Regions from separate parts of the Clostridium sp. DMHC 10 genome, predicted to be linked through region 4. Evidence: riboswitches for the same ligand, from Rfam matches in the RefSeq annotation. Region 4 holds a riboswitch; each other region holds the start of a gene.
What was found. Region 4 has a riboswitch for thiamine pyrophosphate ahead of thiC (phosphomethylpyrimidine synthase ThiC). Riboswitches for the same ligand answer to the same signal wherever they lie in the genome.
Positions count from the first base shown of each region.

Region 1 (6,280 bases), 190 kb from region 4:
ATATGCTGCATGAAGTCCTGTAAAAAATGCTTCACTTCTCCATTTGTACAGTCCTAAAAGTGCTCCTGTTCCTATAGAGCGAATTCCTGCCTTACACACTCTTTCAGGTGCATCAAGTCTAAATTTAAAATTCTTTTTAGGTCCACTTAAATGAACTTTATCGTATTTTTCTTCATTATAAGTTTCCTGATAAATTGTAAGACTGTCTGCTCCTGCATCAACAAGTTCCCTGTATTCCTCAACTTCTAGAGGATATATTTCTATACATATAGAGCTGAAGTATTTCTTTAATATTTTTATAGCATCTCTTATATATGATACTGGTGTATGAACCTTTGATTCTCCTGTTAAAACTATTATATTTCTCATGCCAGATTCGTGTATAGCTTTAGCTTCTTTCTCAATTTCTTCAAAGGTAAGCTGTTTTCTCGCTATTTTATTTCTTACATTATAACCACAGTATGCACATCCATTTACACAATAGTTTGCAATATACATTGGTGTGTACAGTACAACTGTCTTCCCAAAATTTCTTAAGGACAATTTTCTGGCCTTTTGTGCTAAAGGCTCTAGATACCTTTCTGCTGCTGGAGATAAAAGCCTTAAAAAATCCATTTCATCTAAGTTATCCTTACATAAAATATTTTCTATATCATTGTCCTTTACTCTAGAAAAAAATCTTCAAAGTTAAAATTCTTATATTGTTGTAATTTTTCATAAAAACTCATTTTCTCACCTTCTATCTTAAAAATCCTGTAAGTGGTGATGAAGCTTCAGCATATTCTCTTTCAGCACCAAGTTTCGCTGTGTATGCTTTTCTTCCTGCTTCAACTGCAAGCGAAAATGCTTCTGCCATTAAAACAGGATTATCAGCTGTTGCTATAGCTGTGTTTACGAGAACAGCATCAGCTCCCATTTCCATAGCAAGTGCTGCATCTGATGGTTTACCGATTCCTGCATCAACAACTATAGGCACTTCATTTATTTCTTCTATTAAAATTTTTATCATTTCCTTAGTTCTAAGTCCTCTATTGGTGCCAATAGGCGCTCCCAGTGGCATTACAGCAGCTGCACCTATATTCACAAGTCTTCTAGCATCCATTAAATCAGGATTTATATATGGAAGTACTACAAATCCCTCCTTTGCAAGTGCTTCTGTTGCCTTTATAGTTTCATAATTATCTGGAAGTAAGTATTTATTATCTGAGATAACTTCTATTTTAATCCAATTTCCACATCCTGCTGCCTTTGCAATTCTAGCAAGCCTTATTGCTTCTTCTGCATTTCTAGCCCCCGATGTATTTGGCAAAAGTATTAAATTCTTATTTACAAAATTAAGTATATTATCACTTTCTGCCGAAGTTGTATCTACCCTTCTAAGTGCAACGGTTATAACTTCTGCATTTGACTTTTTCATAATTTCCGGAATTATTTCATTTGAACTAAGCTTTCCTGTGCCAATAAAAAGCCTATTTTTAAGCTTAGTTCCACCTATAATAAGTTCATCCATTTATTAAAAACCTCCGTTTTCATTCTTCATTCATTATTATTCTGAGCACTGCATTTGCCTCATGATTTGCTGCAATAGATACTCTTGGTGCCATAAGTCCTACGCCTGGTTTAGCTTCATTTTCCATATCACCAACCAAGTAGAAATTTTTATTTACCTTTTTTGTTCGTATTGTATTACTTGAAAAATATCCCGCCATGCCAGAAGCACATATAATTTTCTTATCTCTCATCTTTGTAAGCACCGCATTTGTAAGTACTGCTTTAGAAACTGGATTATCAAAAGCTTCAATAATTATATCCACATTTTTAAAAATATCTACTGCATTATTTTTATTTATAAATGTATCCAACGTATCTACTTCTACAAATGGATTGCACCAAGATATTACTTCCTTTAAGGCCTCTACTTTCTTCATTCCAATGTGCTTTATAAAATACTGCTGCCTATTTAAATTGCTCGGTTCAACCACATCAAAATCCACTAATAAAAGTTTTCCTACTCCAACTCTTGCAAGTGACACAGCAGCATTTGAACCAAGTCCTCCAAGTCCTGCAATCCCTATAGAAAACTTTTTAATTTTATTATGAACCTCAGGGGTGTGTCTTGCCATAAGCTGCGCTTCCATTTCATCTTTACTTGGAATTTCACCTTTTTTTATAAATACTATGCAATCTCCATCTTTAAGCTTAATGTCATTTTTCATTATGAAACCATTATAAACAATAACATCAGCATCTTCTTTTATTTCATTCTTAAGACTAAAAAGCATAGTTTCATAAGGAATGTCCTTCAATTTTTCATTCACGCAAATTTTCACTTAGCCGCCCCCAACAAATCTTATTACTTCTACTTTTGAGGATGTACACAGCATTTTTTTATCATATTCATTTCTATCTACTATTTCCATGTCTACTTCTACAACTACTCTATCTTTGTCAACATTAATTTCATTTAATAATTGTGTAACAGTAATACCTTCTTTAAAATTAATTTCTTTACCATTTACTAACAAAGTACCACCTCACTTATTTTTGGAAATAAAAAAAGAGAAACAAAACTGTTTCCCTCATAATCTACTACTTTCATATTATAAATACACAAACTCTGCGCAGAATTTCATGTTAAATATGAACTACCTACTCTCCCTACGTTGGCATTATCCAAATCAGGTTATGAGGGTCTGGAATCACATTCCACTCTCAGCCTGTCTACAGGCTCCCCAGTTAAAATATTAAATTTTACCTTTTTAATTTATCACATTAAGAAAAAAATTGCAAATATATATAAAGTGAAACACGAAACATTACTACAATATTTTAGAATATTGTATCATAAATTATAATGTGTTAATATTTGTATAACAATTACAATCACACATAATATAAAAATAAAAATCATTCAACATTAAAGGAGGAAATAATATGATTAGTTTTGGTACAAAATCTGAAACACTTGAACATTTATCTAAAGTTATTACTAACGCTAAAATTATTCCTCAAATACGTTTAACAGTAAGTGAATGGATTAACAATAGTCAAAAAATAATTGATTTAGTAAAAGAAAAGAATTGGATTGATATTCCTTTAATAGTAAGAAGCAGTTCCATATCTGAAGATAATTCAATCCATTCATTAGCCGGTTGCTTTCTCTCAGTACCTAACGTCATTGGTGAAAATCAAATATGCACCGCAATTTTGAAAGTTATAAAATCTTATAAATATTTAAATTTAAAAGATCAATTTTTCATTCAACCTATGCTAAAAAATGTAAAAATGAGTGGTGTTGCTTTTAGTAAAGATCCTAATTCTTGTGGTGACTATATAGTTATAAACTATGATGATTACACATATGCTACAGATTCAGTCACCGCTGGTAAAACTAATAACTTAAAAACATTTTATTATTACAAATATTCAAAAATAGTTCCTAATATAGATAAAAATCTTCTTAAAATTATAAATTTAATTAAAGAACTTGAAACTTTGTTTTCTACAGATTCACTGGATATTGAATTTGCATTCGATGCCACTTATAATTTATACCTTTTTCAAGTAAGACCTCTTATTGTAAGCTTAACTAATCAGAATAATAAAAACAAGAAATTTATTTACGAATTAAGACAAAAAATATCTCAACTGAATTCAAGACATCCTTATTTATACGGAGATAAAACTATTTATGGTGTAATGGCTGATTGGAATCCTGCTGAAATCATAGGTATTAGACCCAAACCATTAGCATTATCCCTTTATAAAAAAATTATTACAGATGAAATTTGGGCATATCAAAGAAATAAATATGGATATAAGAATGTTATAGGTTTTCCATTATTAATGGATTTTTACGGACTACCGTATATAGACTTGCGAATAAGCTTCAACTCATTTTTACCAGCGAATTTGTCAAAAAACTTGTGTGAAAAACTGGTTAACTATTATATAAACTCGCTTATAAAATTTCCTAACTACCATGATAAAATAGAATTTAAAATAGTATTCTCATGCTACACATTTGATACAGAAAAAAAGCTTAATGATCTCTTATGTAAAGGATTTAATGAGAATGAATGTAAGGAATTAAGTGATAGTCTTCAAAAGCTAACCAATAACATTATAAGCGGAAGTGATCAACTATGGAAAAATGATATAAAAAAAATTATGGAATTAAAAAAACGTAGAGAATTAATTTACAATAGCAATTTAGACATAATCTCTAAAATATATTGGTTACTTAAAGATTGTAGTATATATGGTGCTCTACCATTTGCAGGATTAGCACGATGTGGATTTATAGCCATGGAATTACTAAATTCTATTGTTAATAATGGAATTTTGTCCCAATATGAATATCAAGGTTTTATGAAATCACTTAATACTGTAGGTTCTAAAATTAGATATGACTTTAATCATATAAGTAAACAAGAATTTTTAAATAAATATGGCCATTTAAGACCAGGAACATATGATATTCTTTCTTTGCGATATGATGAAAATCCTGAATTATATTTTGATTGGAATACTTCAAATAATAGCAAAAATTATAATAATACAAATTTTCAGTTATCTTCAAATCAAATATCTAAAATAAATAAACTATTAAAAAAGTATAATTTAAATTGCAATTGTATAGAATTATTTGATTTTATTAAAAGTTCTATAGAATTTAGAGAATATTCAAAATTTATATTTACTCATAATTTAAGTGATGCCCTTTCACTATTTAAACAGCTTGGTTCGAAAAATGATTTTACAGTTGAAGACTGTTCATACGCAAATATTAATTGCATAAATGAATTATATTCATCGAATAAAAATATAAAATTAACTCTAGCTAATAGTATAAGCGAAGGTAAAAAAACATATAAAATTACAAAACAAGTTATACTTCCTTCACTTATAGTAAATTGTGATGACATTTTAGCGTTTCATGTTCCAAAATCAGAACCTAATTTTATTACGCAAAAGTCAGTGATATCAAAAATTAAAAATATAGATAATTCTAGAGAAAATCTTAAAAATAGCATACTAATGATTCCTAATGCAGATCCAGGATATGATTGGATATTTTTGCATGACATTGCTGGATTTATCACAATGTATGGTGGAATAAATTCTCATATGGCAATCAGAGCTGGTGAACTCGGCATTCCTGCAATTATAGGTGCTGGTGAAACTCTATATAAGAAATGGTCTACTGCAAATCTCCTAAAAATAGATTGTGCTAATAAACAAGTCACTATAATTAGATGAAGTTTGCAACTTGAAACACGTAAAGTCAAAAACAAATATATCCTGATAAATTTGTTTTTGACTCAGAGTACAAATCACAGAGTACAAAGTACAGTGAAGGTGGATTTACCTTTCGCTTCTCTTAGGTAAATCTTAGAACTTAATAGTATCAGCTGCGCTGAACACTATATTTTATGTCATGCGCAAGCATTAAGTTTTAGATTTTTTGAAGCGATAGCGTAGAAAAATCATCCTTCACCGTACTCTGTCATCTGTACTTTGTACTCTGCTCTAAAGGTAGTTTTCTACTACCATCCATTTTACAGCATCCAAAAGATTTTTAGCTAAATAATCAATTTGCATGTTTTCTTCATGCTTTTTGTTTGCTTTTAAAGAATTAATTCCAACACCAGTTCTTACTAATATTTTATGTGAATCTACCTTTTCAGCTGCCTGCATATCACTTAATCTATCACCAATCACCATACATTCTGAAAAATCCAATTTGTATTCAGTTGATGCTTTTAAAAGTAATCCTGCTTCAGGTTTTCTACAATTACAATGTTCTTTAGGACTATGAGGGCATATATATGCATTATCCAATCCAAAACCTAACAACTCCTCTACAAAACTCCCCATTGTAGCTTTTCCAAGTGAAATTCCAGGTTGATTAGTAAATGCAAAAATTTTAACTTTATGACGTTTAAGTATTTTAAAAGCCTCTCTTGTAAATGAATATAACTTAAAGTCACCAGGATAAATTACTTCGCTGCCTCCTCCCATAGTTCCATCTCTATCAATAAATACCGCTTTAATTTTATTTCCCATAACCGCAACCTCATTATTAGCATATTTTTAAACTATCTATTTTTACATAGAAAAATGATCAATTATATTTCCATGTATAATTTAACTTGCAAATATATGTTAATTGTAATAATTTCATTTTGTTTACACTTATTATTATATTACAATCCGTCCCTATAATCTATACTTTTAATATTATTATATTAATATATGTAATTTGATATATTTATTT
Region 1 covers NZ_LGVB01000015.1:1,424,630-1,430,909, forward strand. Annotated here, with positions in the region: partial or broken gene thiH (2-iminoacetate synthase ThiH) at 1-728, opposite strand, end outside; gene AGR56_RS08855 (thiazole synthase) at 740-1,510, opposite strand; gene thiF (sulfur carrier protein ThiS adenylyltransferase ThiF) at 1,530-2,330, opposite strand; gene thiS (sulfur carrier protein ThiS) at 2,331-2,525, opposite strand; TPP riboswitch at 2,638-2,745, opposite strand; gene AGR56_RS08870 (PEP/pyruvate-binding domain-containing protein) at 2,935-5,262, shown strand; gene AGR56_RS08875 (HAD-IIIA family hydrolase) at 5,533-6,069, opposite strand.
Region 1: linked by a shared signal. The riboswitch ahead of thiS (sulfur carrier protein ThiS) and the one ahead of thiC (phosphomethylpyrimidine synthase ThiC) in region 4 are both predicted to bind thiamine pyrophosphate.

Region 2 (6,280 bases), 180 kb from region 4:
CTATCATATGGGCTTTGAGAATTTTATGAGACAAGAAAAAGTCGATATAAAAATAGGAGTATCAGTTCATAGCTTGGAAGAAGCAATTAAAGCTGAAAAAAATGGTGCAGCATATTTGCTTTGCGGGAATGTATATGAAACAGTCTGTAAACCGGGACTAAAAGGAAAAGGATTAGATTATATTAGGAAAATTGCGGCTAAAGTAGCTGTGCCTGTAATTGCCATTGGAGGCATTAGTGAAAAAAATGTAAGAGATGTAATTGAAGCGGGTGCTAAAGGTGTGGCTATAATGTCCTCTGCGATGAAGGAACCTTTAGTTGTGGAAAAGCTTTTAAGAGAAATTTAATTAAGGCTATGTTTTAATTAAAAAAAAAGTGGAGATGATTATCATTTCCGCTTTTTTTGTTTTGAAATATAGCTCAAATTAATAATATAAGTTGATTATGGAAAAACTAAATATTAATTTATATTAAGGAGTAAAATATTTTGGAATGGATAGAAGAATATAAAAAAGTTATTTTTCGCAGGAAAAAAAAAAGATGAGGCATATGAGCTAAAATATAATAACCTTCCTAAAAAATTATATAAATATGAAGTTATAAATGAGGAAAAAATAAACATGCTTATAAATAGTGAACTTTGGTTTTCAAATCCAGATGACTTTAATGATCCATTTGATTCATGTGGAATATGCTTTGATGAAGGAGAAATTAAAAAATATTTAAAGGACATTGATGTTTCAAAACTAATTAATTCGTTTAAAAAGGACGTTAAGATTTGTTGTTTTTCTGAGGAGATTAATAGTATGCCTATGTGGACACATTATGCTGGAAATCATGAGGGAATGTGTGCAGAATATGATTTTTCCAAAGTTAGTTATACGAATAGATTTTCAAAATATTTATTTCCTATAGTGTATCAAACTGAAAGATATGATATAACTAATATTTTAAAAGACCTCATTAATGATAAAACAGAAGATGCAGCATATATGCTTTTCTTTATGATGCAAATAAAACATATAAGCTGGAATTATGAAAAAGAATGGAGAATAATACTCAAAGATAAGCAAATACGTAAAAATGTTAAATTTCCAATAAAACCAAGTGCACTATATTTGGGACTAAATTGCAGCAGTAAAAATGTAGAGCTCATAAAGAAATTAGCTCATAATTCTATAAATTGTCCTATATATAAGTTAGAGAAAACAAATACTAAATTATTTAATTTTAAAAGCATATGTATTGATAAATAAATGTATACAACTTATAATATGGTTTATATAAGCAAATATACTTTAAATAATTTTATTAAAAATTTAAAATAACAGGCATATTATAAGGAGGATTTTGTTGTGTATCCATTAAAATTCGAAAATTTATACTATGAGAAAATATGGGGCGGAAGGGACTTAGAACAATTTAGAGATAATCTCCCAGATGGCAATATAGGCGAAAGTTGGGATGTTGCTTGCCATAAAAATGGAACGAGTATTGTAGCGAATGGTGAATTTAAAGGTAAAAGGCTTGATGTTTTGATAAAGGAAGAAGGAAGCAGGCTTATAGGAACAAAGATAAGTCCAGATTGGTTTCCGCTTCTTATAAAATTAATAAATGCTAAAGATAAGCTTTCTGTTCAAGTTCATCCTAATGACGAGTATGCCAAAAGAGTTGAGGGCGACATGGGAAAAACTGAGGTTTGGTATGTTGTTGAGGCTTTTGAAGGTGCTAATTTAGTCGTTGGAACAAAGGGAAACTGTACTAAAGAACAACTTAAAGAGGCTCTTGAAAAAGATGAACTAGATGAATACATGAATAAAATTCCGGTTAAAAAGGGAGATGTATACCTTGTAAGAAGTGGTATGATTCATGCTATAGGTGAGGGAGTTATAATAGCAGAAATTCAGCAGAATAGTGATACTACTTATAGGGTTTCTGATTATAATAGGGGTAGAGAAATACATGTTAAAAAAGCTCTTGATGTAATAGATTTAAGCCTTCGTGGTAAAAAAAGTGAAGGAATAAAAGTTAAAAAAGATGGATATGAAAAAACTTATCTTTGTCTTGGAAGAGATTTTTCACTTGAATTATATGATTTTAAAGATGAACTTACAGAAAAAAGTGATGAAGAGAGATTTTATATATTCACATGTGTTGATGGGAAAGGACAACTTTTATATGGAGAAAATAACAACGAAAGTGAAAATATAAAATATGGAGATAGTATTTTAATACCCGCAGCTACAGGAAGTTACACATTTAAAGGAAGCATGAAACTTTTAAAGAGCTATGTTCCTGATGTTGAAAAGGTTCAAAAAGAAATACTCAGAGAGATAAGATATTAAAAAATTCAGAAGTGTTATCAGATTGTATTTAAATTTTAATGTGAAATTTTGAATAAAGCTTTACAATTTTATATATTTGTGTATATAATTAAGTCGTATTTTAAAATTTAATAAATTATTGTATTGCGGGGGAACCATTTGGTTGAGAAGGTTAAAACCTGACCCTTTGAACTTGAAGTAGTTAAAACTACCGTAGGGAGCAAAGTGAATTTATGTATTTTTATTTGAAATAAATGCTTACCTAAAAAGTAAGCATTTTTTATTTGGATAATTTCATTAAGAATGTATCTAAATTGAAATGTATTCAATGTCATTTCTAATTTCATTTCCCTCCGAGATACAAGAAGAATATAGGAGGAGTTTACCTATGAAAAAAGTATTAACAATTGCAGGATCTGATTCTAGCGGCGGTGCAGGCATTCAAGCAGATTTAAAAACCTTTTCTGCTCATGGAGTTTTTGGAATGAGTGTAATAGCCGCAGTCACAGCTCAAAATACCAAGGAAGTTATTGATGTCCAGAATATAAGTCCAGATATTATAGGAAAGCAAATTGATGCTATTTTTGATGATATTGAAGTTGATGCAATAAAAATAGGCATGATATCTGAAATTGAGGGTATAAAGGTGGTTTCTGAGAGACTAAGAAAGTATAAACCACAAAATGTTGTTTTGGACCCTGTTATGGTATCAAAATCAGGATATTCACTTATGAACCCAAATTCTGTTGAGACGCTTATAAAAGAACTTATACCAATTGTATCAGTTGTAACTCCTAATATACCAGAGGCAGAAATAATAGCTAGTATTAAAATTAAAACTATGGGGGATATGGAGAAAGCAGCAAAAATAATGTATAACATGGGACCTAAGAATGTACTTGTAAAAGGGGGACATTTAACAGGGGATGCTACAGATGTTTTATATGATGGAAAAGAATTTGTTTATTTAGAAAATCAAAGGATTAACACAAAAAATACTCATGGAACAGGTTGTACGCTTTCTTCTTCTATAGCATCAAATTTAGCACTTGGAATGAACATAAAGGAAGCTGTAAAAAATGCTAAAAAGTACATAACAACTGCCATAGAACATTCACTTGCTATAGGACATGGCTCAGGACCAACTAATCATTTTTATGAATTATATAAAAAGGCTGGATTGAACTATGAGTAAAACTAAAGAGAAAATGTATTTTTGGGACTTTGCACTTTTATGGTGTGGTGCTGCTATTTCTATAGCTGAAATTTTAACGGGGGGATCAATAGCAGCTTTAGGTTTTAAAAAAGGGTTAATTGCAATAATACTTGGACACCTTATTGGTACAGCAATATTTATATTTGCAGGTATAATCGGTACTCGTGAAAAGGTTCCTGCAATTACTTCTACAAGAATATCGTTTGGCTTGTATGGTACATATTTGTTTTCAATATTAAATGTGCTTCAGCTTCTTGGATGGACAGCAGTTATGATAAATTCATGTGCTCAGTCTTTAAATTTAATAAGTAAAACAATGTGGTCCATAAATAATATTCCTCTGTGGAGTGTATTTACAGCAGTGCTTATTATATTGGTCATAGCTTTTGGAATGACTGGATTTAAAAAGATTAACACTTTAGCAGTAGTGCTTTTGTTTGCACTTACACTTGTACTTGGATGGGTTGTTTTTAGAAGTGGCAAGCTTTTTTCAAAACCAGTAGGTACCAATATGTCTTTTGGAAGTGCTCTTGAACTTGTAATAGCAATGCCTGTTTCATGGCTTCCTATGGTTGCAGATTATACAAGATTTGCAGAAAATGAAAAAGACGGTGCTTTTGGCAGCCTTTTAGGATATTTTGTTGGAAGTTCGTGGATGTTCATTATAGGTCTTGGAGCAGCAATTGTTTCAAAAAATCCTGATCCTTCGGCTATGATGCTTGCTGCAAATCTTGGAATATCGGCTTTTGGAATTGTTGTGCTTTCAACAGTAACAACCACATTTATGGATGCATATTCAGCTGGAGTTACATTTTTAAATATAATGCCAAGGTTTAATGAAAAGGCTGCGGCTATAGTTATAACAATAATAGGAACAGCAGCATCATTATTAGTTAACATGGACAATTATACGAGCTTTCTTTATGCAATAGGTTCAGTTTTTGCTCCATTATTTGCAGTGCTTTTAACAGATTATTTCATAATAAAAAAGCAGACGAAAATAGAGGATAAACTGCTATTAAACATAGGTTCAGCTATAGTATGGGTAATTGGAGTAGCAACTTATTACTTATTTATTAAGTTAGATTTTATATTTGGTGCAACACTTCCAAGCATGGTGATAACAGGAATACTATATTTTATTAGTTGGAGGTATATAAACAAATGGAAATTAATGAAAAACTCAAAGAACTTTTATGCAGCGTAAAGGAGAAGAAACCTCTTGTACATCATATAACTAACTATGTTACAGTAAATGACTGTGCAAATATAGTTTTAGCTGTCGGCGGTTCACCAGTAATGGCAGACGATGAAAATGAAGTAGAGGATATGGTTTCTATAGCTTCAAGTCTTGTGATTAATATTGGTACATTAAATAGTAGAACCATAGAAGCTATGATAAAGGCCGGTAAAAGAGCAAATAAAATTGGAATTCCAGTGGTATTAGATCCTGTTGGAGTAGGAGCAACACCATATAGAAAGGAAACTGCTTTAAGACTTATAAAGGAAATTAAGTTTGCTGTAATTAGAGGCAATTTAGCAGAAATCAAAATATTATGCGGTATGAAGGCAGTTTCAAAGGGTGTTGATTCAGAAGAAACTCTTACAGATGATGCAAAGGAAATAGCAAAAACCTGCGCTAAACGTCTAAGCACAGTTGCTGCAATTACTGGAGTAGATGATTATGTGTCTGATGGAAATAAAGTTATAGTTCTTAAAAATGGAACTAAGATGCTTACAACTGTTACCGGAACAGGATGCATGACTACATCGCTTGTTGGTACATACTGTGGCGTAACTAAAAATTATCTGTTGGCAGCTGCTGCAGGAATTTTAACTATGAGTATGTCTGGAGAGAAGGCACATGAAAAACTTACAAAGAATGAAGGCAGCGGAAGCTTCAGAGTAAAACTTATAGATGAAGTTTTTAATATTTCGGGTGAAGATTTTGTGAAAAGGGGCAAGGTTAATGAAGAAAATTGATTATAGTCTATATCTTGTAACAGAGAGAAGTCTGCTTTGCAATATTGAGTTAGAAAAGGCTGTGGAGCAGGCCATACTTGGTGGTTCTACACTTGTGCAATTAAGGGAAAAAAATCTTTCGACTATGGATTTTTACAATACTGCAATAAATGTTAAAAAAGTTACGGATAAATACAATGTACCACTTATAATTGATGATAGATTAGATATAGCATTAGCAGTTGATGCAGCTGGTATTCATGTAGGACAAAGTGATATGCCTTGTGATATTGCAAGAAAGATAATTGGTACGGATAAAATACTTGGGGTTTCAGCTCATAATGTAGAAGAAGCTTTAAAGGCACAAAAGGATGGTGCTGATTATCTTGGAGTAGGGGCAATTTTCCCAACAGGAACTAAAAATGATGCGGAAGACGTAAGTATAGAAACCTTAAAGGAAATAGTACAAAAAGTTGATATCCCGGTTGTTGCAATTGGTGGTGTAAGTGAAGAAAATGTAGATAAACTTTCAGATACAGGAATTGCTGGGATTTCTGTTGTTTCAGCAATACTAGGGAAAAAGGATATTAGAAAAGCAGCAGAGAATTTAAAAGCAGCTGTTAGAAATATTACGAAGTAACTTGTTCTTTTTAGAGAATCTATAAAAATTACTCTTACTAAGTCTGCATTTTTTTCGCCAAACTCGTAATAAACGTTTTTCATGCGACTTGGTAAATTCTCAGCTTTTTTCTGCAAATATTTTAACTGCTGCTTGTAAA
Region 2 covers NZ_LGVB01000015.1:1,417,746-1,424,025, reverse strand. Annotated here, with positions in the region: gene AGR56_RS08845 (thiamine phosphate synthase) at 1-346, shown strand, start outside; gene AGR56_RS08840 (DUF2971 domain-containing protein) at 620-1,255, shown strand; gene AGR56_RS08835 (type I phosphomannose isomerase catalytic subunit) at 1,355-2,344, shown strand; TPP riboswitch at 2,462-2,560, shown strand; gene thiD (bifunctional hydroxymethylpyrimidine kinase/phosphomethylpyrimidine kinase) at 2,712-3,518, shown strand; gene cytX (putative hydroxymethylpyrimidine transporter CytX) at 3,511-4,746, shown strand; gene thiM (hydroxyethylthiazole kinase) at 4,704-5,522, shown strand; gene thiE (thiamine phosphate synthase) at 5,509-6,141, shown strand.
Region 2: linked by a shared signal. The riboswitch ahead of thiD (bifunctional hydroxymethylpyrimidine kinase/phosphomethylpyrimidine kinase) and the one ahead of thiC (phosphomethylpyrimidine synthase ThiC) in region 4 are both predicted to bind thiamine pyrophosphate.

Region 3 (6,280 bases), on a different contig from region 4:
AATGAAATTTTAGAGGGAGTTTCTATATATAAAGCATCTCATTTAGTTAAAAAGATACTTGATAAAGAGAATGGTGGAGAAATTCTTATATTTGCTTATAAATTTAAGATGAAAAAAATCAGCAAAAGAAAAACCTACTTTAGAGGATATTGTCTAAGTGTGTTTGACGAAAATCCTAAATACAGAAGAAAGTATTTTTCTTTAGCGCTTGAGGAGCTTATGTTAGGTTTTAAAGCTGAAGATTTTAACATGGAATTTTATAATGAATTTACTGAATACATTGAAAAAAGGAAATTAGAAAAATATATAGGAAAATTTATTGCAACTAGGCTTGTAAATAGGTTCCAGGACTTAGTCTTGATAGAAATACCAGATGAAGAGCAAAAATCAGTTATAGAGGAAATGAACTTCTTAAACAATTATTATAGTATAAACGTAAGTCCTAATATTTCTGAAATGATACACTATGCACAGCTTCTTTTTACTGGCAGTATTTCAGTAGAAAAGTTTTTATGCGATGAGAAAAAATTTGAATTCCATGGTATTGGTGAGGAGAAGTATGTAAAAGTATTGAAGCTTATGTTTGAAATTATATGTCCTAAACTCAATAGTACCTCGGCTCATATAAAAATGAAGAATATACTTATGTATGATAAGTTTTTTATTATTTATTTTAATACGTATATAAATACTATGGGTGACATTTTTACTACAAGTGATAGAAGTTCTGGAAATAAAAAGTCCTATAAATTGTATTGTGACTTTATTTATTTCATAATGAAATGCAAGACTTTGTTTACTGAAACTCAATTTAAAGATATAGAAAAGTTTATATTTGAAACTTTAGAGAAAGTAGATCTAGATTACCTTAAAAATTATGATAAATATATGAAAAATATAATTATAAACAGTAGTAAAAGTGAAGAAGCCAGAAGAATGAAAAGAGAGTGGCAAAAAATCTACAAAAATTTAAATGATAGTATTAAGAGAAAATATATACTCAATAAACTGCAAAAGATATATAAACGTAAAATTGGTGAGTGATTGCTGGAATTGTTGGAGAGGAAATGCAAAGTGCAGGAATTAAATAAGTGTAGGAATCAGTACTCATTTAAAGCAAAGCCTAAAAGTTAAAAGTAATTTTAGAAAAATGCGTGATAATTTATTATTACGCATTTTTTATATGGCATTTTTTTGATTTTATCTTATAATAGTAATAATATAAACATTATGGTAAAAAATAAGACAAATATATTTATTATTATTAAAAAAATATGCGACATTATTAATAAAATAGAATTCATACAAAACGAATTACTAAAGTTATAGGGGGGAACATAGATGAAAAAAAGTTTAAAGAACAAGCTGATTTTATTATTTCTTGTGTTTATATTTATACCACTTATAATACTTGGAGTATTTTCAGAATTTATGGCATCAAGATCACTAAATGATAAAATGGATGAATTAACTCGAGCCACAGCAGATAGGGCTTCTAGTGCCATAGGAGCGGATATAGAGTCTGCGAGTAAGTATATTCAACAGCTAAGTAATAATCCTCAGCTTGCTGCTCTTGCAAGTGGAGATGAGAGTGCAAGAGACTCGGTTTATGAATATCTTGCAGCTTTAGAAAATCAAAATGGAGACGAAATAGAAATGCTTGCTGTAACAGATATTAATGGTCAGGAGATAGTTAATAATGATATTAGAAACGCAAAGATTGTTCTTAATAGGGATGGTTATATAAAAGATGCGCTGCATGGCATGCCATCAAGAAGTGAATTAAAAATATCCGAAATTACTGGTGAAAATGTAATTGCTATTGCGTATCCTTTAAAACAAGGCAATCACATAGTTGGAACTGTAATAGGTACAATAAAGTTTCAGGATATATCAAAATATGTTTCAAATATAAAAATAGGTAAAAAAGGTTATGTGTACATGATCGATAAAACAGGGATTATCCTGTATAGTCCAGATAAGACTAAAAATTTTATACAAAATTTATCTAATACTCCAAATCTTCAATTAAAAGCACTTGTAGCTAAAATGAAAAGTGGTAAGAGTGGTTTTGGGACGTATACTGATGAAAAGGGTAAAGAGAGGGTTTATTTTGAATCCGTAAATGGTTGGTCAGTGGTTGCTGTAGCTAATTACAATGAAAGTATGGAGACCTTAAAACTAATTCAAATTGGAACAGTAGTAATAGCTATTGTAGCTGCTGTAATATGCGTTTTACTTGCTTTGAGAATAACTAATAAGGGGATAATAGCTCCAATAAAGAAGTTGATGGGACTTATGAATACAGCAGGAAATGGGGATCTTACAGTTAAAGCCGACATAAATACTGGGGATGAGCTTCAGGCATTAGGAGAAAATTTCAATAAAATGATTAAAAATCAGTCTGAGATAATAAGCAAGATAAGGGAAAGTGCAGGAAACTTTGCAGCTTCTTCAGAAGAACTTTCTGCTTCAAGTGAAGAAATAAGTGCGTCGAATCAGCAAGTTAATTCAAGTATGCAGGAGGTATCAAACAATGCTGATGAACAAAACGAGCTAGTTGTTAAAACCTCTAAGGCTATTAATGAATTATCAAACCTTGTAAAAGTTGCGGAGGATAAGGCTTTAGAATCAAAGAAAAATTCTGATTATACTAGAAAAACGGCGGAAGAGGGAAGAATAAAACTTGAAAACACAGTTATGACAATTAAGGATATAAGCAAATTTACAACTGAAACTGAAAATATATTAAATGTGCTGCATAAATTGTCACAGCAGGTTGGAGGTATTGTAGACACAATTAATGCTGTGTCTTCTCAAACAAATTTATTAGCATTAAATGCCGCAATAGAGGCTGCACGTGCAGGAGAACATGGTAAGGGTTTTGCAGTAGTAGCTGAAGAAGTAAGAAATTTGTCAGAGCAGACAAGCTCAAATGCTAGTGAAATAAGTAATCTTATAATTGAGATGGTTGAGCAAATAGATAAGGCAGTTAAATCAGCTGCAATCGGAAAGAAAACTGTACTTAATGGCGTTATAGCTGTAAGCAAAACTGATGAATCCTTTAAAGACATAATAAAATCCGTTCAAGATATAACCAAAGCAGTTGACAATACAGTAGATATAACGGAGGATGAAGTTAATAATTCTAAGCTTATAGTAGAACTTACATCTTCTATTGCTGAGACAGCAAAAAATACTGCTAATGACACCACGGAAGTAGCAAAAGCAGCAGAGGAACAATCAAGAGTAATTGAAAATCTTTCGGCTAGTGCAGAAGAATTAAGTGCAATGGCAGCAGGCTTTAAGATGTTTTGTAAGTAAAAATTTAAAATAGAAAAGTCTTAAAAAAATGGTGCTTTAAAATAATACAAAAAAGAGTATAATATAATATGAATTAATAAAGTGCTAGGGGTGCCTTTAGGCTGAGATATAAAGTTTTGCTTTATAACCCTTATACCTGATCTGGATAATACCAGCGTAGGGAAGCAATTATTGTAATATAACGATTGTTTTCGAAAGGTCTTCCTAAGCACGAATTTTAGGAGGTTTTTTTTATGTCTTTTTCAAAAAATATGGAGGAAATATTAAAACACCCGACATCGCTCGCAGCACTTCTTGCTTTAATAATACTTGTAGTAGTGGCTATAAAGGTGAGAAAGGTAAAACTTGATACTCACATGATAGCGCAAATAGGTATAGCTTTAGCTCTTGCAACTGTGCTTAAAGTATTTAGAATTTATCATCTTCCACAAGGGGGAAGCGTAACGTTAGGAAGTATGATACCAATTCTTTTAATGGCACTTTTCTATGGTCCTGAAGTTGGATTTTTAACGGGCTTTCTTTACGGAATTATTACACTTATAATGGATCCTTATATTCTTCAACCTGTACAGGTTTTATTTGATTACCCACTTCCATTTATGGCACTTGGACTCGCAGGATATTTTAAAGATAAAAAAATTGTTGCAACTATAGTTGCTGTTTTTGGACGATTTATATGTCACTTTATTTCTGGGGTAGTGTTCTTTGGAAGTTATGCTCCTAAGGGACAATCACCAGTTGTATATTCATTTTTAGTAAATGGTGGTTTCCTAGCAATTGAAGGAGCAATATGCCTTGTAATTATGGCTGTACTTCCAGTAAAACAATTGTATTCTATAGCTGTAAAAAATCATGCGGTTTAACCGTTTATAAATAAAAGGGGCAATCGCACTAAAAATTGTTAAATCATGATTTAAAAAATATTGCGAAGAAACATCATCTTGGAATATTAAATAAAATTAATAAATCTAAGCGTCAAATTGTTAAAATCTTAAGAGCTTTCAATAACTAGCTGAAAAAATGCTCAAACAGATTGAAATCTCTAAAGCTTTTAACAATTTGCCACTAAGATTTATAAAATTTTATTTAAACTATTCCTTCAATGATGTTCCTTCGCAGAGCTAAAAAGCAAGGAAAATTTTTCTCCGTTTCTCTACGAAAAATGCACTGTAAACATGGTTAGGCAATAGAATTTAATAGCTATATCATGTCATACCTTAAAATAGTTTTATACCATCAATAAAGCACCAGCAAAAGCTGGTGCTAATAATTAAAACTTTTTGGGACATTTTCAAAAATGCTTGACAATGCTTTATAAAAATTTTATGCATATATAATTATTATCAGGAGCTACAATGCAGCAGTGAATAGATAGTCCTCATTTTCATCTATTGAAAAGGAAGCACAACCATCAATATTTCCTGAGCTTAATACAGAATAAAGATGAGTATTATTTTTATTTTATAATTAGGTATCTTGGATTTTCAAGTTTTGCTACTAAATTTTAGATTTTTAGGCTTGCCTAATAAAGCATCAAAGTTAAAACTATAGATGCCTTTACTTTTGCCAAAAGTATAGGTCCCAATATAAGCTGTAAGCTGTGTTTTAAATCAATTATAGAAGTTATATAAGCAGTTGATTTTTAATTTTTAAAGTGGTAAGCTAAGAATTGTGTTATCAATTTGTTATCAGTTTGTTATCAATTTGTTATTAATTATGTAATCTTTAATTCATAAATATAAAATAAAATAATATTGGGCTACATAGGATAAAATTTTTAAACCATAAAAAGTCATAATTTAAATATTGATGTAGAAATTAGGTGTTTAATTTGCAATTTAATTCATTAGAGTTTTTAGTATTCTTTTTTTAGTAACTACTGTTTACTACATAATACCACATAAAGTAAGATGGATATGGATTCTTATATCAAGCTATTACTTTTACCTTCAAACGTCTCATCCTAAATATATCATATTACTTTTGGGAACAACATTTATCAGTTATTTAAGTGGATTGCTTATTGAAGCATCGGATAAAAAGCAAAGTGAAAAAGTAAAAAAAAGTGTTTTAATAGGAAGTATTTTATGTAATATAGGGTTCTTATTTTTGTTCAAATATTATGATTTTTTTATGGATATTGCCAAGCAAGCACTTGCTTCAGTGCATATTTATATAAATATGCCTAAATTAGGACTTGCATTACCTGTAGGCATATCATTTTATACCTTTGAGGCAGTAGGATATATTATAGATGTGTATAGAAGGAAAATAAAAGCAGAAAAAAATTTGGCCAAGTATGCACTGTTTATAGCATTTTTTCCTCAATTGCTTGCAGGACCTATAGAAAGAGCAAAACATATGCTTAGTCAATTTGAAGCAAAACATTCATTTAATTATGAAAAAGTAAAAAGTGGGTTACTTTTAATTTTGTGGGGTCTTTTTCAAAAATTAGTAGTTGCAGATAGGTTAAGTAAATTAGTAGATACAGTGTTTTCTAATCCGGATACTTATAAGGGATTCAATGTAGTTATTGCATCTATATTCTTTACATTTCAAATTTATTGCGATTTTTCAGGATATTCAGATATGGCAATAGGAGTAGCAAGAGTTTTAGGTTTTGAGCTTACAAGAAATTTTGAAAGACCATATTTTTCAAAATCAGTGAGAGAATTTTGGAGGAGATGGCATATTACACTTTGCTCATGGTTCAAGGATTATCTTTATATACCACTTGGTGGCAATAGGTGCAGTAAAATAAAAAATTATAGAAATATTATGATTGTATTTATTGTTAGTGGACTATGGCATGGAGCTGCTTTAAATTTTATAGTTTGGGGAACTTTACATGGAGTTTATCAAGTTGTAGAAAAGATTTTAGAGCCATTAAAAAATAAAGTGGTACAAAAATTAAAAATTAATGATCAGGCTATTTGGTATAAATGTTCTCAAGTTT
Region 3 covers NZ_LGVB01000006.1:8,634-14,913, reverse strand. Annotated here, with positions in the region: gene AGR56_RS00675 (hypothetical protein) at 1-1,044, shown strand, start outside; gene AGR56_RS00670 (methyl-accepting chemotaxis protein) at 1,342-3,324, shown strand; TPP riboswitch at 3,401-3,504, shown strand; gene thiT (energy-coupled thiamine transporter ThiT) at 3,558-4,187, shown strand; gene AGR56_RS00660 (MBOAT family O-acyltransferase) at 5,341-6,280, shown strand, end outside.
Region 3: linked by a shared signal. The riboswitch ahead of thiT (energy-coupled thiamine transporter ThiT) and the one ahead of thiC (phosphomethylpyrimidine synthase ThiC) in region 4 are both predicted to bind thiamine pyrophosphate.

Region 4 (6,280 bases):
TAGAAAACCAATTTAGATTGGGGATGTTTAAATGCGCACAGAACAAGAAATGTTTAACTTAATATTAAATGCAGCAAAGAATGATGAAAGAATTCGTGCAGTTTTTATAGAAGGCTCAAGAACAAATCCAAATGCTATAAAAGATATTTTTCAGGATTATGATATTGTATATGTTGTCAGCGAAACAAAATCCTTTCGTGAGCAAAAGAACTGGATTGATCAATTTGGAAAGCGACTATATATGCAATATCCTGATGAAAATTGTTACTATGAGCATGACATGGATGATTGTTATGGATGGCTTATGCAATTTGCTGATGGAAATCGCTTAGATTTGCATGTATGTGTATTATCACATGCTTTAAAAGAAATTAAAGAAGACAAGCTTTGCAGAATATTACTTGATAAAGATAACTGTCTACCTAATATTCCAGAAGAGACTGATGAAACTCATTGGGTCAAAAGACCAACAGAGCATCAATTTCTTGATACCTGTAATGAATATTGGTGGTGCTTAAATAATGTCGCAAAAGGATTATGGAGAGAAGAAATACCATATGTAATGGATATGATAAATTACTGTGTTCGTCCTCAATTGGTATGCCTCCTGGAATGGAGCATAGGCTTCAAAACAAATTTTTCCGTTAGTATTGGAAAATCAGGAAAATACATGTACAGGTGGTTAGAAGTCGATAAATGGGATGCATTTTTAAAAACCTATCCAGCTGGAAATGTAAAAGATATATGGAAAGCAGTTTTTGTTATGTGTGACTTATTCAACGAAATTGCTAAGGATGTATCTTGCAGCATGAATGTTAAATATAATGAAGTTGAAGCAAATAACAGTTTAAAGTTTTTAAAAGATATTCATAAGTTGCCAAAGAATGCTAAAGAAATATACTAACAAACAACTTTTCCAGTTTAAAAATAATGCGAACTAAAAACAAGAGTAGAGAGTGGAGGATGATTTATCTTACTCTCGTCAGATAAATCTAAAATTATATAAAAACTCAGTATAATGTTCAGTTAGCTGAACGAACATAACATGGGATTATTTTGAAATGGCATCAGCAATAAGTTTTAGATTTTCTGCGAAAGCAGAAAATCATCATTCACTCTACTCCTTACTCTCTACTCTGCATTTAGTTCTCAATTTTTATATTTAGTGTACTTTCATTTCATCAATTCTCTCATAGTAGTACTTTGCTAGTTCTTCATACACCTTAAGATTCTTTTTTCCTTCTTCATTTAACTCATAAACTCCTCTTGATTTTTTATCAAACCACCCATAATAATTCTTATATAAAATGGATACGGTTTTTTTGCAATCTGTTCCTATTTCGCGAAGCTTCTTTGGAGAAAGAGGACCAAATTTATCAAGGCAGCAAGCAATTTCAATTGCACTTTCTCTATAAGAAGTTACAAGCTTTTTGCCCCTTGTTCCTCCAACATTTAAATCCTTATTTCTGCCTTTAATTTCTTTTATAAGACCTGCTCTCTTTTTCTTATTTGCATTAACACTTTTTTGATCTATCAAATGCCTTTGGCTCTATGACAACTTCAACAAAAGTTTTGCTGCTCTTAAAATTCACAAATATAAGTCCAAGTTCTAATCTCCTTATAAGATGACAAATATCCTTCCATTTTGAATCTACTTTCATCCTTTTTGGCTTTGGAACAGCTACATAAACTAGTTCGGAAATTTTCTGCCTTTTTACTGCTTGTGACAAGAGTTCTACAGTTAAATTCTTTTTCAGTTCAACTATAATAAGAAAATCATCTTTAATAGCCGTAACATCGCAGTCTTTAACCTCAGCCCTTACTGTATACCCCTGTTTTTCAAAGAAATCATGGATAGGCTTGTACAAATCTTCTTCTAGTATTTTTTCTTTATTTATCATAATTACACCTCATGATTAAAATATTATAAATCCCTCAACGTTTATTAGTAATTTTATCATAAAGGCTACTTAAGCAAAAATCAATTTTATTAAAATTCAATTGGTTACAAAAATTCACGCCAAAACTCCGTAGGTACGGAGGAATTTTTTCCTTGCACTACCGTAGGAGCGAAGTAATAGTGCTGAAGGAGCAATTTAAAAAGAATCCAATAAATCTTGGTAAAAAAATCATAAAATACTTAGATATTTCAATCTGTCTGAGCCAAAGGCGAGTATAAACATATACGGGGCTTGGGCTTGCCCATTATCCTTCTTGAACTCAAAGCAACCACTTTTTTTAAATAACCACTTAGATTTATGGATTCTTTTTAATGTGACGAAGCATTGTTACTTTGCATTTTTCTTAGTTATCATCTCTGAGTATGTTCACATTTTTTCCACTCATAACTTTATTCATATTTCTAACTGCACACATTTTTCCACACATGGTGCATGTATCAGGATCTTCCGGTGTCGATTCCTTCCTATATCTTATAGCTTTTTCAGGATCTATTGAAAGTTCAAAGGTAGCATTCCAATCCAACTTTTGTCTTGCTTCTGCCATCTTATCGTCCCACTCTCTTGCTCCATTAATGTTCTTTGCAATGTCAGCAGCATGCGCTGCTATTTTAGCTGCTATAATACCTTCCTTCATGTCATCTAAGTTAGGAAGCCTCAAATGCTCTGCTGGAGTAACATAGCACAGAAAATCTGCACCATTTGCAGCTGCAATTGCTCCCCCTATCGCACTCGTTATATGATCATAACCTGGAGCTATGTCCGTGACAATAGGTCCCAAAACATAAAAAGGCGCTCCATGGCACAATCTCTTCTCTATAATCATATTTGATTTTATTTCATTAATAGCCATATGACCAGGTCCTTCAATCATAACTTGTACATTTTTCTCCCAAGCTCTCTTAGTAAGTTCTCCAAGTGTAATAAGTTCCTTAATTTGACTCGGATCAGTGGAATCCTTTATACAACCGGGTCTACAAGCATCTCCAAGACTTATAGTAACATCATATTTAGCACATATTTCAAGAACCTCATCAAAATATTCATAGAATGGATTTTCCTTATTATTAAGCTCCATCCAGGCATATAATAGTGAACCGCCTCTTGAAACTATATTCATAACTCTACTATTTCTTTTAAAAACCTCAGCGGTTTCTTTGTTTATGCCTGCATGAATAGTCATAAAATCAACGCCATCTTCAGCCTGTTTTTCAACTACTCTAAGAAACTCCTCAGCTGTTATATCTTTTAATTCTTTATCATAAAATCCTACTGCATCATATATAGGAACAGTTCCTATCATTGCAGAAGAAATTTCTATAAGTTTTTTTCTAAATTCTTCTGTCTTTCCATAAGAACTTAAATCCATAATAGCTTCAGCTTTCATTTTTAATGCTGTTTTAACCTTTTTAAGTTCCATATCTACATTTGCACAATCTTTAGATATACCTAAGTTTACATTTATTTTAGTCTTAAGTCCTTCTCCAACACCTTCTGCGCTTAAAGATTTGTGATTTTTATTGGCAGGTATTACGATTTTTCCTTTTGCAATAAGATTCTTCAGCTTTTCAACGTCCATGCGCTCTTTCTCAGAGACAACTTTCATTTCCTCCGTAATTATATTTTTTCTGGCAGCATCCATTTGTGTTGTGTAATTCATAACATTTCTCCTTATCTCAATTTTATTTTTGAGTGCAGGCACATTAAAATTAAAAAAAGCTCACCCAATAAGGGTAAGCTTCTAAAATTCATAACATAATAATGCTCTGCTTCCCTACGGTAGTATTAACTACATCAAGTTCAAAGAGTTGGATTTCTCCTCTCAGCCTTCCTATGTTTATAAGGCACCTCTAGCAAAATACTATTTAATTTTAACATTATATTCTCTCTTTGTAAACTAATTTCCTGTTTTTGAATAATTAAAATCTGTTTTTCAATACAAGTACAAAACATTACGGAACTGATACAATTATGACATAATTGTATCATTTTTTCCTTAATATTGAAAATAAAACTTTATTGAAGTATAATAACTGTGTTTGCACAATTGTATCAATAGAAAGGATTGATTTTATTGAATTTAATTGATACTATAGACAAAGTTTGTATTGAGCATAGTGAAAGTATCTGCGAAATATACAGAAATTCAACTTTAACGTATGGTGAATTAAAAAAGCGTTCAGATGCACTCGCAAAGTATATAATATCAAACTATGGGGAAGACAAATCACCTATAGTTATTTACGGTCATAAAGAACATGAAATGCTGATTTCATTCTTAGCTTGCAGCAAATCCGGACATGCATATATTCCAATAGACACTACCTTTCCTAAAGACAGGATAAAAGATATTATTGAAAGTTCCAAACCAAAATTATTTATTAATATAGGAAACATTGATATTGATAACTTTCAAGGTAAAATACTATCACCAGAAAATTTAATTGATATCTTCAATAAATTTTCTGGTTTGAAACCAGCTAAAGCATTCTTTATTAAAGACAATGATGTTTATTATATGCTATATACTTCTGGAAGTACTGGTAAGCCTAAAGGTGTTCAAATTACTTATAAGGCTTTAAAAACATTTATTGAATGGTTTTTACCATATTGCAAAACTAGTGAAGATAAAAGCGTCTTTTTAAATCAAGTTTCTTATTCTTTTGACGTATCAGTAATAAGCATATATATTGGTCTCCTTCTCGGAAAAACATTATATGTAATAGATAAAAAAATGACTGCAAATTTCAAGGATCTATTTGAAAATTTAGCTATTTCTAAAGTAGCAATGTGGATATCTACTCCTTCATTTGCTGAAATGTGCGTTGTTGATAACAGTTTCAATAAAACTCTACTACCAAAACTTGAAAAGATGTTTTTTGCCGGTGAGGTTCTATCAAAAAAGCTTGTTTCAACCCTTTACGAAAGGTTTGGAGATATTTCCATAATCAATGGATACGGTCCAACAGAAGCCACAGTTTTAATAACTGCTATAGAAGTAAATAAAGATATGCTTCATAGTAAAGATTCTATCCCTATAGGATATGGTATGAGCAATTCGAAAGTAATACTGGTTGATGACACTGGAAAAGAAGTTAAGGAAGGTGAAAAAGGTGAGATATATGTAATAGGTGATAATGTAAGTATTGGCTATTACAATAATGAGAAAATGACGAAAAAGCACTTTTTTCATTACCCAAAGTGAAGCTGGTATTAAACATGGTTATAAAACTGGCGACTTAGCATACAAAAAAGATTGTGTATTTTACTACTGCGGAAGAAAAGATTTTCAAATAAAATTAAATGGATTTAGAATAGAATTAGAGGATGTTGAAAATAATCTAAGAAAGCTAGATTACATAAGCAATGCTATTGTTTTGCCTGTAAAACATGAAGATAAAGTAACATATATTGCAGCCTTTGTCACCCTAAACAAACATATTAACGAAAAGGAATTTAAAGTAGCTATGAAAATAAAAAATGATGTTGGCAAATTACTTCCTTCATATATGATTCCAAGAAAAATAAAAATACTAAATAAATTTCCAATCAACACAAATGGTAAAATAGATAGAAAATCTCTTCAGGAGGACTTAAAATGACGCCTTTTGAACACGGTATATTTTTCTATATTCTTTTTGTTTCTTTAGTCCCTGCTATAGTTCTTGGTCTTCTTAGTAAAAGGCTAAAGTATTATGGAACTTTTTTAAGTTTATTTATGGTATTTTTATTTATAGGAAACGATAAGAAACAGCTGATAAGTTTTGCAGCCTTCTACGTGTTTCAAGTAATATTAATTAAACTTTACTTGCTGATTAGAAGACAAACAAGCAATGCTTGGCTTATGCGTTTATTTGTTCTTCTTAGTATATTTCCTTTGTGCATAGTTAAATTCAGCCACTTTTTTACTTCTTCAACAATAGGTTTTATTGGTATTTCTTATATTACCTTTAGGACAGTCCAAGTAATTCTAGAAACACATGATGGACTAATAAAAGAAATCAAGTTAATCGATTTAACCTATTTTATTTTGTTCTTTCCGAGCATTAGTTCAGGTCCTATAGATAGAAGTAGAAGATTCGAAAAAGATATAAATAAAACTCTTACTAGACAAGAATACGTTGATTATATGGGAGCTGGCATTTTCAATATTTTTAAAGGGATTGGATACAAATTTATTTTGTCCAATTTAATTTATAATTACTGGCTTTCAAAAATACCTTTATCCTTTAGCATAAGCCATGTACTTCAATGCATGTATGCATATAGTTTATACCTTTTCTTTGATTTTGCAGGATACAGCTCAATGGCTATTGGCACTG
Region 4 covers NZ_LGVB01000015.1:1,238,645-1,244,924, reverse strand. Annotated here, with positions in the region: gene AGR56_RS07870 (aminoglycoside 6-adenylyltransferase) at 32-904, shown strand; gene AGR56_RS21655 (DUF2161 family putative PD-(D/E)XK-type phosphodiesterase) at 1,163-1,537, opposite strand; gene AGR56_RS21650 (hypothetical protein) at 1,515-1,901, opposite strand; gene thiC (phosphomethylpyrimidine synthase ThiC) at 2,305-3,618, opposite strand; TPP riboswitch at 3,713-3,820, opposite strand; gene AGR56_RS07855 (AMP-binding protein) at 4,033-5,163, shown strand; gene AGR56_RS21645 (hypothetical protein) at 5,150-5,560, shown strand; gene dltB (D-alanyl-lipoteichoic acid biosynthesis protein DltB) at 5,557-6,280, shown strand, end outside.